4 regions of the Desulfosalsimonas propionicica genome follow, and region 1 is predicted to be linked to each of the others. Evidence: riboswitches for the same ligand, from Rfam matches in the RefSeq annotation. Region 1 holds a riboswitch; each other region holds the start of a gene.
The links. Region 1 has a riboswitch for cobalamin ahead of HNR65_RS12015 (glycine/sarcosine N-methyltransferase). Riboswitches for the same ligand answer to the same signal wherever they lie in the genome.
Positions count from the first base shown of each region.

Region 2: linked by a shared signal. The riboswitch ahead of cobT (nicotinate-nucleotide--dimethylbenzimidazole phosphoribosyltransferase) and the one ahead of HNR65_RS12015 (glycine/sarcosine N-methyltransferase) in region 1 are both predicted to bind cobalamin.
Region 3: linked by a shared signal. The riboswitch ahead of HNR65_RS12460 (hypothetical protein) and the one ahead of HNR65_RS12015 (glycine/sarcosine N-methyltransferase) in region 1 are both predicted to bind cobalamin.
Region 4: linked by a shared signal. The riboswitch ahead of thiC (phosphomethylpyrimidine synthase ThiC) and the one ahead of HNR65_RS12015 (glycine/sarcosine N-methyltransferase) in region 1 are both predicted to bind cobalamin.

Region 1 is NZ_JACDUS010000007.1:15,675-20,266, reverse strand. Features, by position in the region: gene HNR65_RS12025 (TonB-dependent receptor plug domain-containing protein) at 1-268, shown strand, start outside; gene HNR65_RS12020 (hypothetical protein) at 524-715, shown strand; cobalamin riboswitch at 765-967, shown strand; gene HNR65_RS12015 (glycine/sarcosine N-methyltransferase) at 1,409-2,194, shown strand; gene HNR65_RS12010 (hypothetical protein) at 2,260-2,646, shown strand; gene HNR65_RS12005 (sirohydrochlorin cobaltochelatase) at 3,035-3,838, shown strand; gene HNR65_RS12000 (hypothetical protein) at 4,152-4,448, opposite strand; gene HNR65_RS18030 (TonB-dependent receptor, PUIUD motif-type) at 4,564-4,592, shown strand, end outside.
Region 2 is NZ_JACDUS010000001.1:491,429-496,020, forward strand. Features, by position in the region: gene cobT (nicotinate-nucleotide--dimethylbenzimidazole phosphoribosyltransferase) at 618-1,679, opposite strand; cobalamin riboswitch at 2,063-2,268, opposite strand; gene cbiR (cobamide remodeling phosphodiesterase CbiR) at 2,309-3,145, opposite strand; gene HNR65_RS02155 (radical SAM protein) at 3,132-4,049, opposite strand; gene HNR65_RS02160 (TorF family putative porin) at 4,562-4,592, shown strand, end outside.
Region 3 is NZ_JACDUS010000007.1:121,678-126,269, reverse strand. Features, by position in the region: gene HNR65_RS12470 (MotA/TolQ/ExbB proton channel family protein) at 1-1,383, opposite strand, end outside; gene HNR65_RS12465 (DUF3450 domain-containing protein) at 1,380-2,165, opposite strand; gene HNR65_RS12460 (hypothetical protein) at 2,190-2,453, opposite strand; cobalamin riboswitch at 2,574-2,758, opposite strand; gene mgtE (magnesium transporter) at 3,127-4,437, shown strand; gene HNR65_RS12450 (ArsR/SmtB family transcription factor) at 4,572-4,592, shown strand, end outside.
Region 4 is NZ_JACDUS010000008.1:43,305-47,896, forward strand. Features, by position in the region: gene HNR65_RS12805 (FAD-dependent oxidoreductase) at 1-992, shown strand, start outside; gene HNR65_RS12810 (2Fe-2S iron-sulfur cluster binding domain-containing protein) at 1,003-2,802, shown strand; cobalamin riboswitch at 2,929-3,113, shown strand; gene thiC (phosphomethylpyrimidine synthase ThiC) at 3,259-4,592, shown strand, end outside.

The DNA of each region.
Region 1 (4,592 bases):
ACAGACTCTGAAAAAGACGGACACGCGCCTGGAGATTGACATGGAGGCCGTAAGCGAGCGGTTCAGCGATCTTGAAAACAGCAGGGAAAAGAGGATGGCCGGCTATTTAAGCGTGGACGCAAAAATCGCCCAGCCCCTCAAGTGGGGCGGCCACCCGTTTGAGCTGTTCGTCCAGGTGCGCAACCTGTTTGACAATGATTTTGAAATTCATCACGGCTACCCGAATGACGGATTGCGGGCTTATGCCGGTTTCAATGTTGCGTTATAGGAGCCAGCCATGAAACATCCCATTGTTATTGCCACATTCGGCAGCACGACCCGCGCGCGCCAAATCTACGGACACATCCATACCCGAGTGAAACAGCGTTTTGCCGGCCACGAACCGGCAAGTATCATCTGGTGGTGCTCGACGAGTTTACCTACCTGCGCGACCTCAGCACCCATCCGGGCGAAACCGGGTTGACCCATATCTAATTGGAAAAACAAAATTTTTATTAAACAACAAATTTGAGGGGGTGTTTTTATGTATCTATACTGGCGCATACAACAGGACCTGAACTGCCTGGGCGAAGTGATCCGCTTTCATAATCCCGCCTTTGCCAACGCCCTTCACAAATGGGTGCGCAAGAATTTCAACAGCATTGCCCTGGCAGAAGACTTTTACCCGGACGAAGGCTTCCAAGTACGCCACGGTAAGCAACTCTGCCGGAACTGATTTGGTTTATTTGGCCGAACTTTCCCTTGACAGTCTGCTGTGCAGCCAATATGAATAAAAGTGTTAGGGTGCAGTTTGCTTAATAGGGAATCCCGTGAAAGCCGGGAGCGGTCCCGCCGCTGTAACCCCGATCCGTTTCATGATAACGGAGACCTTTTCAGCCTTTGTGAGCCACTGTAGGGTTTAAACCCCATGGGAAGGCCGCTGAAAAGGCGGGGAAGCCAGAAGACCTGCCTTGACCCATATATCGGTGTTTCTGCGGAGCTACAGATGCCGAGCCTGATGGACAGCTCCGAATGGACAAATTGTTCCATTCGAAATATTGGAGGGCCAAGAAAACTGGGTGCAGCCCTCCGGACACTATTATTTGTGTCCGGAGGGCTTTTTTTATTTGGCAACCCGGTTAAAACAAAGAGCGCGGATTGCTTTCGGATCCGGAATTTGGACAATTTCGAATAATACAGAGCATTTATCCGTACGTGAAATTCTGAAAAATTGATGGCACCGTAAAAAGTCTGATTTCAGATGGTGCCATAAAAAGTTCAAGATCAAGGCTTGCGCAATTTCGAAGAATGCAGCGTACTTAGCCGTACGTGAAATTCTGAGAAATTGCGCGTAACGCAGATATTGCACTTTTTACGGCACCATCAAAGTTGTTTTTAAAAGAACTTTTTAAAAAAAAGGAGGCGTTTTATGGAAAGGGACAAAAACAACAATGACGGCATGGAAAAAATCAAGAATACCGATCATTACAAAGCCCAATACCAGAAAGATTTTGTGGACAAGTGGGATGAACTGATTGACTGGGAAGGTCGGGCCGAAGGTGAAGGTGCCTTCTTTATCAACCTCTTGAAAAACAAGGGAAAGAACAAAATCCTCGACCTGGCCACAGGAACGGGCTACCACTCGGTCACGCTGATGAGCGCCGGTTTTGAAGTTCACAGCGCGGACGGAAGCACGGAAATGCTCCACAAGGCCTGGGAAAACGGGAGGAAACGGAATTTGGTGCTCCGCACTATCCAGGCGGACTGGCGCTGGCTGACCCGTGATATCAAAGAGCGATACGATGCAGTGATATGTCTGGGCAATTCTTTTACTCACCTTTTTGCCGAACCGGATCGCAGAAAAGCACTGGCCGAGTTCTACGCTGTATTGAAATCCGACGGAATCCTGATCATCGATCAGCGCAATTACGATAATATGCTGGAAACCGGATACAGTTCCAAGCACAAATATTATTATGCAGGCGACCGGGTAAAAGCCGAACCGGTCCATATCAGCGATGACCTGGTCATATTTGAATATTGTTTTCCGGACCAGTCGAGCTACAAGCTCAATATGTATCCCCTGCGCAAAGACTATTGCTGCGGTCTGCTCCGCGGTGCGGGCTTCCAGAAAATCACAACATACGGGGATTTTCAAAAGGATTACGGCATCAAACAGACAGACTTTTTCATTCACGTGGCTGAAAAGCAATAGCTTCCGACCCCGCCGCATTACTCAAAAAAACTGCCGCTGCCAGACAGCGGCAGCAAGAGGTTGACATGCATGATTATGGCCCAAGCCCTGCGGCCTTCGGTAAGGCCAAAATTATCGATTTAAACCGCAAAGGCGGAAACCCGGTTCCCAAGGCAAATTTGAACGGCACTGAAGCCTTTCTGGTGAGAACGGAAAAAATCTTTTATCTGGCTTCCCTCTACCTTGATGACAAGCAATGCTATCAGGGATCCGGCTATACGATCTTCGCGGACGGAGAGACCTGGTATTTTTCCATGGACGGCGCCAAGAATCCGAACGTCAGGCAAAAATGCCGAAACGTGGGAAAACGCATTGCCCGCGTCTATAACGGAGAGCTTGAAAAGGGTCGCATTGACGGCTACGGACGATTTTGGTCCGAACATGTGGACCCGGCGGATTCTGCAGACAGATAAATCATGGATATTCCGGATCGTGTCTGGGATCCGGAATTTTTTTGAATTTTGATGGATGTCCGCAACCTCATACTGGCACTGACCACAAGATGCAACCTGTGCTGCCGTTATTGCTATAACGGGGCAAAGAAAACTCCCGCCGACACGCCACAGCCGGTTTTAAACCTGGCCTGCGGGATGTATCGGGCGCTTTGGGAAACATCCAGGGATGCGATTCATGTATATGCCATAACCGGAAACCCGCCTGGACGGAGAAAAACGGGATCCATCGATTGTTCCGGACAGCTTTCTTTTGTTTCTTGTTTTTAAGGAAGTCACAGCAACCGCCAAACGGCTGAAAAACTTTATCCGAAACAATCCGAAGCCAATTGCGTTATAGGAGTCAGCCATGAAACATCCCATTGTTATTGCCGCATTCGGCAGCACGACCCGCGCGCGGCAAATCTACGGACACATCCATGCCCGATTGAAACAGCGTTTTGCCGGCCACGAAATTGTCTGGGCCTACAATTCCCGGATCGTGCGGCACAAAATGAAGCAAAAGGCGGTGGATCTGCCGCCGCCCGCTGCGGTGTTTGATGAACTGGCCGGCCGGGGCTATCAATGGGCCGTGGTACAGTCCCTAAACGTAATCTGCGGCCATGAATTCCATCGTTTAAAGGATGAGGCCCTGAAAGGACCCCTTCGCGTCTCCATCGGCCATTCCCTGCTTTGCAGTGCCGGCGATTTTTTCAAGGCGGCAGAAGCAATAAGGCCGGTTTTTGAAAAAGATCCACAGGAGGCGGTCGTGTTTGTCGGGCATGGCACGGATCACTGCGCCTGGTCGGTCTACCCGGCCTTTGAGTCCCTGTTGCGGCAAAAATACGGCAGCCGGGCCTTTGTCGGAGTCGTGGAAGGAGATTGGCCGGATTGCGCCGCCGTGATCGCAGCCGTGCAGTCGGCCGGCTTTTGCCGGGTGCGGCTCGTGCCTCTGATGCTGGTTGCCGGCGTTCATTTTGAAGAGGATCTGGCCGGTAACGAAGACTCCTGGAAAGGTGCATTTGAATCCGAAAACATCGAGGTCTGTCTGGAGATGGCGGGCCTTGGCACAAATACAGGGATAATCGATATTTTCGGCGATCATATTGAAAGTGCCATAGATGTCATTCCGGAAGATGTTTCACTGACCGGTCAAATGCCGAAATGGCAATGACAATGAATCAACTAAAAACGGTGAGCAAAAAATTTTATTGACACCTTCAAAGGATCGCAATACAAAATAATAGATTTTAAAATTGGAAATCCGAAGTATTTCCAGCAGCACAATTGAACAGAAAGTTCAAACAGCAGGCATAAGAACCAGGATTTATGTGAACACATTGCATTTTCACTTAAATCCTGCTCCACCCGTATAACATAAACAATCCAAAAGCCACGAAGGCAAAAAACAGGTCGAAACCTGTATTGCGCCTTCGTGGCTTTTTTTATTGGCGCTTCATTTTTGATGCCTTCGTAAAAGTCTGATTTCAGATGGTGCCGTAGATGGTGCCGTAAAAGTTCAAGATCAAGGCTTGCGCAATTTCGTAGAATGCAGCGTAGTTATCCGTACGTGAAATTCTGAGAAATTGCGCGTAACGCAGATATTGGACTTTTACGCCGCCATCATTTTTGAATCCATGAATAAAAGGAAGAAAGGAGGTGATGCCAACCCAAAATAAAACAAGCTGAACAAACAGTATGAAGAGGGAAGGCAGCCGCGACCCGCCAGTCTGCTCAAGCTGCCTTCCCGGGCAAAGCCCCCCCGAGGAGAGGTATGCTTTCACTAATTTATTTCCAAATCATCCCTGTGTCAATCCGGCTTTCAACAGGGCCGGCGCTTCGGGCGGGCTTAGCGGCATGTGAAATCATTTTTGAACCAACTCCAAAGGAGAAGGATAAATGAAATTCATTCAGTTACGCTTTGCCCT
Region 2 (4,592 bases), on a different contig from region 1:
GGCCTCAAACAGTTTGAAATTTTCCGGCTCCGGCAGTGGCTGAATTTTTCCGCAAAAACGCTCAATGTCGCTTCAAAAACCCGCCCCCCCGGCCCTCCGGGCTTCCCTGGCGAGCCATTGCAAGCTCGATTTTTCTGCAAAGGAAATTGGAAAAGCCCTCCGGATTGACCTACACCTGAGCCATTCTCGAACTCAGGGGCGTTTTTCGGTAAAAACGCAGTAGTGTTCCTATTCCCAGAATGCTGGCCATGTGGCGGGGTCGGGGTGGGTTTGTTTGGCTGCATTGGAGCGGTTTCGGCCAAAGATCGGCCCGCGGGCCTGGCGCCCGGAATTTCAAACTGTCTGAGGGCGCCTGCGCCCGAGTTTTTGAAATTCCAGCCAGGGCCGCGGGCCGATCGCCGAAAGCGATCCGCAGACAAACAAACCCACCCCGACCCCGGTACATGCGCAAATCCTGACAAATTTTTTTCAGGGTTTGCTGTATTTGATCATATTGATCAAATTTGATGGGGTCGCAAGAAGTCTTAAAACAGATATAACCGTCAGGCGATAAAAAATAACTTCCTGATTTTACATAATACAGCCTGTAAAAAAGACTTTTTACAGGCTCATCAAATTTACTGTTTCTGGGCGTTTCTGATGCTGACTTCCTCAAATGTCCGGATTTCGGCCAACACCCGGGTTGCGGCATCCAGAAGTTCCATGGCCAGAGCCGCACCCGTGCCTTCCCCGAGCCGGAGCCCGAGATCCAGCAGCGGCTCCATGCCCAGCCGGTCAATCATGAACTGGTGGCCGATTTCCACGGAGCGGTGGCTTGTAAACAACCATTTTTTGGCTCCCGGGGCCAGTTCGCAGGCAATCAGGGCCCCGGCCGTGGCAATCAGGCCGTCGCACACCACTGGAAATCCCAGGGCAGCCCCGCCAATGACGAGCCCGGCCAGACCGCCGATTTCAAATCCGCCCACTTTGGCCAGCACGTCAACGGGGTCTTTCGGGTCCGGGGTGTGCAGGTCCAGGGCCCCGCGGATCACCTCGATCTTGTTTGTCAGGGCGGTGTCATCAATACCCGTGCCCCGGCCCACGAGTTTTTTCGGGTCAATGCCGGAAAATGCCGCAATCACCGCAGAAGAGGGGGTGGTGTTGCCGATGCCCATATCCCCGGTGCCCAGCAGGTCCACCGAATGTGCAGTGTGGAGCTGTTCGGCAATGCGGATGCCGGCCTCAATTGACAAAATAGCTTCCCGGCGGGTCATGGCGGATTTACGTCTTAGATTATCCGTCCCTTTTCGGATTTTTTCATGAAAAATCGGCAGATTTTTTTCAAAATCATGGTTTACGCCCAGGTCCGCCGCCCGGACTTCCGCGCCGGCGTGCCGGGCCAGGACGTTGATTGAGGCCCCGCCGTCCACAAAGTTGTAAACCATCTGGGCTGTGACTTCCTGGGGAAAAAGGCTTACACCTTCCGCCACCACGCCGTGATCACCCGCGCAGGTAACGATGACCTTGCGTTTCAAGTGCACATCCAGGCTTCGGGCCATGCCCGCCAGGCGCCGGGCCGCGTCTTCCAGCATTCCCAGGCTGCCGCCGGGCCGGGCCTGATCAGACAGCCGGGCCGCGGCCTTTTGTTCAAATTGTTCATCCGGGGGGCGGATTTTTTCAATGGCTTCGTTAAGGTTCATTGTGTCTCTCCTTTTTTCTGTATCTGTTGGGTTAAAATACCGCAGCCGGGTAACATCAAAAAAAGTTGCTGTTCGTGCCTGGTTCTGTAATTTTCGCATGATGCCGACCCGGTGGCGGTTTGCTCCCTGCTGACCGCTTGCGCGCTCAATGCGACTCGCAAACCACCCCCGGGCCGGCATCATGGCCGACTGCGTGCAAAGTTTCACCAAGGGGGTCGAAAGCAACACATCCAAGTCTTAAAAAGCGTTGTTTTCATGCCCGGCCGCAGGGCTTCCTTCCTGAAAAAACAGCGGACGCGGTAAAAAGCTTTTAACAAAAAAAGGGTCCCGACCGGAAAACATGGGTTTTCCTGCCGGAACCCTTTGCCATCGGATTCCGTAAATTCGCGTTTTTTACACGTCTTCTGACTTGCCGGATTGAAATCCCGCGCGGGCCTTCCCGCCGGCCTGAAAACCGGCAGCGACCGCAGGGCCATGGCCCTGCATGCGCGCGGGCGTTTAGCGGTTCACAGCGCCGGGAGCGTCACGGGTTTGCACCGTGTTCCGTTTGCAAAAAAACGCCCTGTTCAATTGTCTTAAAATTTTTAACCAAGGGGTGCCGGCAAAGTCAAGCAATATCTGCAAGGCCCTCAGGAAACAAGGCCCTCCAGGGCCGGAAGGGATTTGCTCAGATCATTGAAGGAAAATACCTCCAGACTCACAGTGCCGCAAAATCCCTCCAGAATTCGCGATACAGCCGGAACATGCCGGGCATCCAGGCGATGAAGGCCCAAATGGCCCCGGCCGGCGGCCACGTCGCCATATAAATGCAGGATCGTGATCCTGGGGCGGAAAAGTTCAAAGGTTTCAAGGATGTCAAAATTGTATTCCAGCAGGTGGCCGGTATCCAGGCATACGGAAACATCCATGGCTTCTGCCACTGGCTCCATCCATTCTGGCGGATAATCCAGGTTTTCAATGGAGATGTGCCGGGGGGCAATCCCGCTCTGGACCAGCAGCCGTTCCAATGCATCAATGGCCCGTTTCTGCCATTTTTGCACCGTGCCCGTATCTGTGCTGTTTTCTTCAAAAGGCAGATGCAGGGTCCAGGTCACGGGCGCAAGGGGCCGGGCACGGTCTGCGGCCGCCAGGATGCGTTCAATGGCTTTTTTCTGCCGGCCGGGGACCGCATCTGTGATGTTGACATCTGTGGGCAGGTGCACGTTGTAGGAAATTTGTTGATTTTTTGCCAGGGCGGCCATTTGCCGGATATCGTTTTCAGGCGGCAGGTGTTTGGCAGGTGCGCTTTCAAAAATGAGCACCTCGATTTCGTCCACAAACGGCGCCAGCATGGAGACATTGGGCAGAATGTGGTCCGGGTAGATAAACGAGGGGCAGGCCAGGGAAAAGCTGAATTGGTTTTTATAGGACCGGGGCAGGGGCGTATAGGGATGTTTTCCTGTAATATCGGTTTTACGGTCGGTCAAGTCTGTGGATTCCTTCCTCTCTGGCTGCGTTTACCGCCTCCCGGTATTCCCCGGGCCCAACCGGCCGGGCCAGTTCCGGCACTTTTGCGGCATGGCCCATGGGCCGGTACTGGCTCATGACATTGACATAGGTGTCCGGCGAGATTTCTTTTACAATAAAGGCCATGGCCTCCCGGGTGCCGGCCAGGTTTTCCGGCAGCACCAGGTGGCGCACCAGAAGGCCGCGCAAGGCAATGCCCCCGGGGTCAATTGTCAGATCGCCGACCTGCCGGTGCATTTCCTTCAGGGCGGCTTTGGCGGTTTCCGGGTAGTCCGGGGCATCGCAGGCCCGGCTGGCAATGTCGGGATCCATGAATTTCAAATCCGGCATGTAGATGTCAATAATCCCTTCGAGCAGGCGTAAGGTTTCCTGGGTTTCATATCCCCCGCAGTTGTAGACCAGGGGAATGTGCAGGCCCTTTTCAACAGCCTTTTCCAGGGCGAACAAAATCTGCGGCACCACATGGGTGGGGGTGACAAAATTGATGTTGTGGCAGCCCAGGGCCTGGAGTTCCATCATCATGTCGGCGGCCTGCTGCGCTGTAACCGGCTCGCCCCGGCACTCATGGCTGATCTCCCAGTTCTGGCAGAAGCAGCAGGTCAGGCTGCAGCCGGTCATAAAGATGGTGCCCGAGCCGTGACGGCCCACCAGTGGGGTTTCCTCGCCAAAGTGGGGGTGGCAGCCCGAAACCATCATCTGTTCAGCGATCCCGCAGATTCCGGCTTCACCGGCTGTCCGGTTGACGCGGCACTGCCTTGGGCAAAGGGTGCAGTCTTTCAGGATTTCGTGTGCCCGGCGGGTTTTTTCGGCCAGTTTGCCGGTTTTGTGGGTTTCCATGTATGCCGGTCGGTATGGGCTGCTCATGGGTCTATCCTGTGTCTGAAGATTATGGATAAGGATAAAGAGGGGGCGGGGCCATGTCAATGACAATTGGCTCCGGCCTGTCAATCCGTTGAGCGGTTTTTCGGGTCTGTTGCTGGTGGATTTTAGTCTTTTTTCAATGTGTTTCGCATGGGGCCGGCCGGGTGTGCTATGCTCCCTGCTGACCGCTTGCGCGCTCAATGCGACTCGCAAAGCACACCCGGCCGGCCCCATGGCCAACCCCGTCAGAATCGGGGGAAATGCCAAAAAGCATATGGGCCAATATTTTATTTATTATACATAAATGTAAAAATTAAAGATCTGAAAGACATAAATGTAAAACAACAGTTTTTGTCTGGTTTTTAAAAAGCATTTGGGTTGAATATAACATCTCGATAAAAAAGAAAAAAATTGAGAATGGGCTTTTTCTTCACAACTGGCACGGTTCTGGCTTTATGGAAAGCAGGTTTGTAGCTTGGTGTTTTTCAATAATCGATTATCAGGAGGGCCAGAAAATGCAGAAAAAGAGGAAGGTGTCGGTTTTAA
Region 3 (4,592 bases), 110 kb from region 1:
CTCCATTTCCCCGATATCTTTTTCCACCGCCCGGTTAAGCCAGGTATGGGCCATGAGCATAGGTATGGCAACGGCCAGTCCCAGCATGGTTGTTACAAGGGCCTCGGAGATTCCGCCGGACATGATGCGCGGATCACCGGTGCCGTGGGTGGTGATCACGTGGAAAGTGTTAATCATGCCGGTAACTGTGCCCAAAAGCCCCAGAAGCGGGGCAATGGCCGCCAGCATGCCCAGGGTGGACAAAAATCTTTCCATGGGCGGGATTTCCCTTAAGATCGCCTCCTGCAGGGCGTTTTCCATTTCTTCCCTGGGCATGTGGCAGCAGTCAAGGCCCGCGCTGATAACACGCGGAAGCGGCTTTGTCCCGTGGCCGTCGCAGGCCTGCCTGCATTTTTCAAACCTGCCCTGTTTTACCAGTTCTTTAATGGAGCGCATGAAACCTTCTGCATCAAACCTTCTGCGCAGCAGAAAAATGGTTCTTTCGGCGATAATAAGAAGTCCCAGGCCCAGCAGAAACAGGATCGGCCATACAATGGGGCCGCCCTCCGAGATCTGCTCTGAAAGGCTTAACTCATGGGTTAGCTGGCGCAAAGCGCCTCCCCGGGTGATATCCATGGGCACGGCCATGGACTTGCCGTCCATGTAGTCGTTGATTTTTCGCTGCATTCCCCCCGGCGGAAGGCTGGACAGGGCAAAGAGCTGCCCGCTGCCGGGAGAATGTTTCAGAAAACCGGTTTCCTGGTCAGTCCTGTATGCTGCTGTAAAATTGCCTATGAGCAGTATCCCGGCCCTGGATTCCTCTCCTGAGCGGTCAATAATGGTGCCGCCTTTAACCCGGACGTTTCCGGACAGCCGGACCTGTTTGTAAAGGACTTCTGCCATCATCCGGATATCTTCCATGCCCGGAAATTTGCGCTTTTCTGCGATGCTTTCAAGAAGTGCCCGCGCCCCGGGCGCCAGGGGGTTTTGGAGGCTGCCTTCTGCAAGACCAGTGATATCGTCTGCATTGGCCTTTATTGTTCCCGCCAGTTCACTTACAATCCTGTCTGTTTCAGCCAGCTCGCTGTCAAGTTCCTTTTCCCTGGCGGAAAATGCTTCCATGTCTTTTTCCAGGGAGGCGATGTTTTCCTCCTGTTGTTGGGTTTCTTTCTCCAAACCGGCAATGGCCTGTTTGAGGCTCTTTCTGTTTTTCGTGATTTCCTGCCGGGTTTGCCCGGCTTCTTGTTCAGCGGCCCTTTTTTCCTGTTTTGCCTGATTTTCAAGCTTCTGTCTCTGCATGCGGGCCTTTATCTGCAGCTCGCGCATGTCCTGCTGGGCAAAAACAGGGGCGCAGGAAAAAAAGACACAGGCGGCAGTAAATACAGTCAGAATCTTTTTTTTCATTTTACCACCATCCTTCCCAGCGGCAGAGTGAGCAGTTCGGCCGGCTGCCGTTGGGCGGCGATGTCAATGGCTGCGGCAATATTGCTGTTGTGTGTCGCAGGCAGCTTTTCCCATCGGTTTTCCGCCGCATTGAACCAGCCGCATTCCTCCTGGTCCATGGTCTGGTAAAACAGGCTGATTCTTCCCAGGCGAAAAATATTTGCCCTGAGGCTGCGGCCGTCCACCTCAATGCTTTTTTGATAGGCCTCAATGGTGTTTCCGTATTCAGCCTCCACCAACAGGGCTTCCATGACCCTGCGGTATTTTTCGCTCACTGATTTGCCGGGATCTGCCATCAATTCCCCGATCCGGTCCAGTCTTTTTTCCCGCTCCGCTGCAAGAAAGGGCAAATCGTTTTCAACCACCTCTTCGAGCCTGTCTGCGGTCTGCAAGATAAAGGGTTCGATGTCTTCGGTGATCTGCTCTATATCTGCGAGCTTTTTTTCCTTACCGGCAATCCGCTTCTCAGCAGCAGCCTTTTTTTTCTCCAAAAGCGCCCGCTCTTTTTCCAGCCGTGTTTTTTTGTCCTGAAGCCGGTCATAAGCAGCGGTCAGTTCCTGTTTTTCTTCCTGCCACTGTTCGCGTTCTTTCTGGGTCTGTTTGCGGGTCTGCACTGACTCGAAGACGTTGCTGCGCACCTTTTCGCCGGTATCGCCGCCTTCCGCGGTTTGCGCGGGGCAGGTGCCGGCAAGAAACAAGGCCAGGAAAACGCCAGCCAGTATCGCCGTAAATTTCAATTTCATGATCAAGCTCCTGATCCCGTCATTTTATATTTTCAAATATGATGGAAAAGTGAAAAGCCCAATATCTGCGATGCGCCGCATTCCTGCGACACAAAAAAAAGCCACGAGGACAGATACAGGTCTTTTCTCCTGTGTCAGCCTTCGTGGCTTTTGTGTACTTTTCTGCATTTGTACACGCCCCGGGCCTGCACAAATGATGCTGTTTTTAAAAAACGCTTTATGGAAATGCTTCTGATTTCCGATTGTTTTAAAGAAATAGGCATAGTCAAAAGTTCCCGTTGCTGTCAAGACAAATCTCTTCAGGGCGCAACAGCCAAATAAAAAATCCCGGATCGCTTAAACGATCCGGGATTTCCCTTTTTTATCCGCAGATTGATTCCGGGGCACAACCTTGCCAGCACAGTCAAACCCCTTGCATCTGTTCAGGCAGGTCTTCTGGCTCACGGATCAATCTACCGGCTGCGCCTTCCCGATCTTATTGACCAGTGGCATTGTGCAGCTTTCGTCCCCGTTTACAGCGGCGGGCCCGTCCCCGATTCACACGGGGTTCCCTGTTCGGCTTTGTTAAAAGCACCCGGACAGATCAAATTTTAAGTATATGTTTATAATAATACAAAAAACGCATTGTCAAGGGGAATCGTTTCCCTTTGCCCTTTCCGGCCCACAAGCGGTCGTTTCCGAACTGCGCGCCCGGCGTCACGAACAGATGCCAACGCGGCTGTGCTTGTGATCACCTTGCATTTTTGTCCTCCTTTGGTTTACAAGGAGAGTAACGATCACACAATTGAAATAAGATGGCGCCATCGAAAAACTTATTCTTTACGAAACTGTCAAATAAAGCCGGGGACTGAAAACAAAGTAAACGGGATCAAATGATTTCCTTTTTGAATGCGGAATATTTACAGGAATTTACAACTACGCAATGCGCGTTACCTGTTAAATGACCAGGTGAGGAGTGCCCATGGAACAGGAATCTTCTTTGCTTCCGCTGGTAGAAAAATTCTTTGAGCACGATACGGCTGCCGCTGCGCGCAGCCTGGCGAGAATGACCGAAGAAGAGGCGGTTGAAGTTCTGGGTGCGCTGCCGGCGCCGCTGGCCGTGCGTGCCGTTCGCCATCTGCAGGTCGGGTACACGGCAGCGCTGCTAAAAGACGCAGAACCGGCTATATTCCGGGAAATTGCATCGTCTCTGGATCCCCAGCTGGCTGCAACCATTTTCATGCATCTACCCAATGAGGCCCGGGAGCGCCTGCTCGAACATATACCCGGAAAGCTCAAAAAACAGATCCAGGAACTTCTCACCTATCCCGAGGACAGCGTCGGACGGCTCATGACCACGGATTTCCTTTCCTTTCACAAGGAGGTTACCGCCCGGGAGGCCGTCGAAAAGATCCGCTCTCTTGCCAGAAAACGGCTGCCCGCTTCTTATGGCTATGTCGTGGATGAAGAAGAACGCCTCGTTGGCGTAATGAACATGCGGGATCTGATGCTGGCTTCTCCCGAACAGCCCCTGGAATCGATGATGCGGACAAACGTATTTTCGATCCATGCCTTTGTTGACAGGGAACAGGCGGGCAACGAGCTGTCCAAAAGAAGATATTTTGCAGCCCCGATTGTTGACAGCGAAAACCATATGCTGGGCATCATCAAGGCCGAACAGCTGATCCATGGCATTCAGGACGAGGCCACAGAGGACTTCCAGCGGATGTTTGGCGCCGGAGCCGATGAACGGCCCTTTTCACCAATTCTTTTTTCTCTGAAAAAACGTCTGCCCTGGCTGCACGTAAACCTGGCCACGGCCTTTCTGGCGGCCGCCGTGGTGGCCATGTTTGAGGGCCTGATCGCCAGGCTCACCATCCTGGCGGTTTTTCTTCCTGTGGTGGCCGGTCAGGGCGGCAACGCCGGCGCCCAGTCCCTGGCTGTGGTGATGCGGGGATTGGTCATGCGCGAGATTCCGGGCAACAAGGTTTCAAAGCTGATCCTGAAGGAAGGGGCACTATGTGCGGCAAGCGGCGTGGTTATCGGCCTGGTCACGGCAATGGTGGCCTGGGTCTGGAACGGCAACCCTTTCCTGGGCCTGGTCATCGGCCTGGGGATGTTTTTCAACCTGGTGCTTGCCGGGCTGTCCGGTGCTGCAATCCCAGTGCTGATGAAAAAGCTGGGACTTGATCCGGCACAGTGCTCCAGCATCATCCTGACTACTGTGACCGACGTGATGGGATTTCTGATTTTCCTGGGCCTGGCCGCCGCATTTCAGGCGCAGCTGATTTAGGCAAACATGGATTCCGCATAGCCGGGATTCACCATATATCAATACCGCCTCAACTATGCATAAAATTTTTCCCATTGACAGGCACGCGCCTGCATAATAGTATCTGCGTAATTGCTTAATCAAATGGAGGATGGATGCCAACTGCGGAAAATGCT
Region 4 (4,592 bases), on a different contig from region 1:
AAATGGGCCGGGATTTTACGCTGAAAAGCCTTTACGCAGACGGCTATCAGGCGATTTTTTTAGGGGTGGGCACCCACAAGGGCAAGGCCATGGGAGCCATCGGAGAAGACCCCAAGCTGAAAGGATACGCCTTTGGCGTCGACCTCCTCCTTAAAATCAACCATGACTACATTGACAGGGGCATCCCCATGGAACTCGGGGAGAAAATGGTGGTTGTGGGCGGCGGCAACGTGGCCATGGACTGTGTTCGGTCGGCCCTGCGAATGGGGGTCAGGGAGGTTCACCTGGTGTATCGCCGGAGCCGCAACGAAATGCCCGCAGACCAGGAGGAAGTGGAGGGCGCGGAAAAAGAAGGTGTTATTTTTCATTTTCTTACCCATCCCACCAGGATCATCTCGGAAAACGGCCGGGTAAAGGGCCTGGAGCTGATCAAAATGGAACTGGGAGAACCCGACAAGAGCGGACGGCGATCGGTGACCCCAATGCAGGGATCGGAATTCACCCTTGAAACCGATGCAGTTGTGCCGGCCATCGGCCAGCAGGTCGAGCATGGGTTCCTTTTGCCTGAAGATGATGTTGATTTCAACAAATGGGGCATGATCGATGTGAAAGAAGATGCCCTCATGACCACCCGCAAAGGAGTCTTTGCCGGCGGCGACTGCGTCACCGGACCGGCCACCCTTATCCAGGCTATGGCCCAGGGCGAACGGGGTGCCGAAGGTATCGACAATTATCTTACCCACGGTCGGATCCGTTTCAATCCGGATCTGCGGATGTCCCGGCTGGTGCATGCCATACAGCCCATGATCAAAAAAGGCGTCTCCATACCCATCAAGCACGAATACCGGGTCAAGGTCAGGGAACTGGACCCCGAAATCCGCAAAAGGATCTTCGAGGAGGTGGAAGAACCCATCTCCGTTGACGAGGCCTATCACGAGGCAAGCCGGTGCATGCGCTGCTACCGGGTCTATTCCGTCATTACCGAACAATAAGGAGTTTTTCATGATTGGATATATCAACGGCAAAAAGGTGGAATTCAATGCCGACGATACCGTGCTGAATGTGGCCAAAAAGACCGGCCACTTTATCCCCACCCTCTGCGAGATGGCCGACATCCGACACGTTCCGGGCGCCTGCCGGGTCTGCCTGGTCGACATCAAGAGGAAAAACGATTCTCACCACCAGATTGTTACATCCTGTACCACACCCATGGAAGAAGGAATGTCGGTGCTCACCCGGACTTCGGCGGTCAGGGCCAAACAGCGGCTTCAGGTGGAAATGCTTTTGGCCGACCATAACCAGGACTGCGCCACCTGCATCCGCCACGGAAACTGCGAACTCCAGGATGTGGCACAGTTCGTGGGGCTCCAGAAGACCCGGTACCACTACCCGCACTTCTACCTTGAGCGAACACAGGACAGCTCCTCCACCGCCATAGAACGGGACATGTCCAAATGCATCCGCTGCTTCCGGTGTGTCACTGTCTGCAGGGAAATTCAGGGGGCGGACGTGCTTGTTATTAAGGAAAAGGGACTGGCCACGGAGATAAGTGTCAGAGATCAGCTGCCCCTGGGCGACTCGGATTGCGTCAGTTGCGGGCAATGCATCCTGGTCTGTCCGGTAGGGGCCCTTGCGGAAAAAGATGACACCGAAAAAGTCATCGATTACCTCTATGACCCCGAGGTGGTGACGGTATTCCAGTTCGCTCCGGCCCTCAGGGTGGCCCTGGGCGAGGAGTTCCATATGCCCCCGGGAGCCAACGTGGAAGGGCAGATCATCACAGGCCTTAAAAACCTTGGGGCGGACGTGGTGTTGGACACCAATTTTACGGCCGATCTGGTGATCATGGAGGAAGGGACCGAACTGCTCAGCAGGCTCAGGGAAAACGGCTGTCTGCCCATGTTCACCTCCTGCTGTCCGGGGTGGGTCAATTACGCCGAGAAAAATTACCCGGAGCTGCGTCCTCACATCTCCACCACCCGATCTCCTCAGCAGTGCTTCGGGGTTATCGCCAAGACCTATCTGGCGGAAAAAATGAACGTGGACCAAAAGCGGATGCGGGTGATCTCCATCATGCCCTGTACGGCAAAAAAGGAAGAGGCACAACGGCCGGAGTTCATACAGGACGGCATTCCCGATGTGGACGTGGTGCTCACCACTCGAGAGTTCGCCCGGCTGCTGAAACGGGAAGGGACAAAGCTTCCGGAGCTTGAACCCTCGGCCTTTGACAACATCTACATGGGTGAATACACCGGGGCCGCGGCCATTTTCGGCACAACCGGCGGTGTAATGGAGGCTGCCCTGCGAACGGTCCACAAGAAGATAACCGGCCTTGAGCTGGGACCCATCGAGATGGAGGCGGTCCGGGGACTTGAACACGTTCGCGAGGCCACCATTGATATGGGCGAAGGCAATCCTACGGTGCGGGTTGCCGTGGCCCACAGCCTCAAGGGGGCCAGGCAGGTGGTGGAGGCTGTTCAAAACGGAGAGGCAGACTACCATTTCGTGGAGGTCATGGCCTGTCCGGGCGGCTGTATGGGCGGCGGGGGACAACCCCGGAGCAAACACGCATACCAGAGTTCCTGGCAGGCACGCCAGGCAGCACTCTATAATATAGATCGTGAAGCACCAGTACGTCAGTCCCACAACAACCCGCTTATCATTAAACTATATGACGATTTTTTGGGCAAACCGTATTCCCACAAGTCACATGACCTGCTCCACACCAGTTACCGCGACCGGAAACGCATAGTTCAACACACCATGAAAAAGATCTGGGAGGAAATCGAAGAGCGGGAATAGTTTGAAATAAAACCTCTCTGGCTTTTGATAGCCGGGGAGGTTTTTTACACATCCTTATTCTGTCTCTTTTTACCCGGCTTGACACCGGCGGCAAAAAGGGATAAAGGTGTTTCAAAAATCAGAAGCAGCAAATGTTGCGGTTCAGGCAAACGGAACGCGGTGCAAATCCGCGGCGCACCCGGCGCTGTAACCGGAAATACCGTCTTTTCGCATCAATGATGCGGCCACTGCAGGCTTAAATCCCCTGCGGGAAGGCAGAGGGCGGGTGAAATCCGGCAAGCCAGAAGACGTGCCTGCAACAGGCGATATCGGAATCCGATGGCAAAGGGTTTCGACGGGAGGAAAATCTCCGGTCGGAGCCCTTTTTTTATTTGGCCGGGGTTTTTGTTTGAATCGGAAAATCGGCAGAACCGACTTTCTCCGAACTCATCAAAATGGATTAAAAAGGAGGCAAACATGGAAACCCAGCTTGAACTCGCCCGGCAAAACCGGGTCACTCCGCTGATGCAGCGGGTGGCCGAAGACGAAAACATGGCCGTGGAGCAGATTGTTCGTCAGGTGGCAGCCGGCCGGATCGTGATTCCCAACAACCCCGGCCGGTCCGGCCAGAAGGTGGTGGGTATCGGCACCGGCCTTCGCACCAAGGTCAATGCTTCCATCGGCACATCCTCGGATATCTGCGATATCGCCCTGGAGGTGGAAAAAACCCGGGTGGCCGAAGCAGAAGGCGCAGACACCCTCATGGAACTGTCTGCCGCAGGCGATCTTGACGCCGTGCGCCGGGCGGTCATCCACAGCACGAGCCTGCCGGTGGGAAACGTGCCCCTGTATCAGGCGTTTCACGACACCATCCGGAAAACCGGTGATCCCACCCGTATGGATCCCGAGTATCTGTTTGATCTTATTGAAAAACAGCTTGCAGACGGCCTGAGTTTCATGGCCATCCACTGCGGGGTCAACCGTTACACCATCGAGCGGCTGCGCCGGCAGAAATTCCGTTACGGCGGCCTGGCCTCCAAGGGGGGCACGTTTATGGTGGCCTGGATGGAGAAAACCGGCAGGGAAAATCCCTTATACGAGCAGTTTGACCGGGTATGCGGGATCATGAAAAAATATGACGCCGTGCTCTCCCTTGGAAATGGCATCCGGGCCGGGGCCATCCATGACAGCCACGACCGGGCCCAGGTGGCCGAGATGGTTATCAACTGCGAGCTTGCCGAAATTGGCCGCGACGCGGGCTGCCAGATGATGGTGGAAGGGCCGGGTCATGTGCCCATGGATGAAATCCAGGGCAACATCATGCTTGAAAAGCGAATGTCAGGCAATGCCCCGTATTACGTGCTCGGCCCGATTCCGGCCGATACCGGTGCGGGCTTAGACCACATCACCGCCGCCGTCGGTGCGGCCAGTTCTGCACGCTACGGGGCGGATCTGATCTGCTACATCACCCCGGCCGAGCACCTGGCCCTGCCCAATGCCGAAGATGTCCGCCAGGGGGTGCGTGCCACGCGCCTGGCCGCCCGCATCGGCGATATCTCCAAATATCCGGAGCGGCGGGAGACCGAGAAAATGGCGGCTTTGGCCAGGCGCGACATGCAGTGGCAGGACCTGGAAAGTCTTTTGATGTTTCCGGAGGAGGCAAGGCGGATCAGGGACTCCCGGGCCCCGGAAAAGGCAGAGACCTGCACTATGTGCGGTGATTTTTGCGCCATGAAAAAGGGCATGGCCTTGTTTGCACAAGACATTGGCGGAGACAAGCAGGCGCCGGGGCGCAGTACCGCCGCACAGGG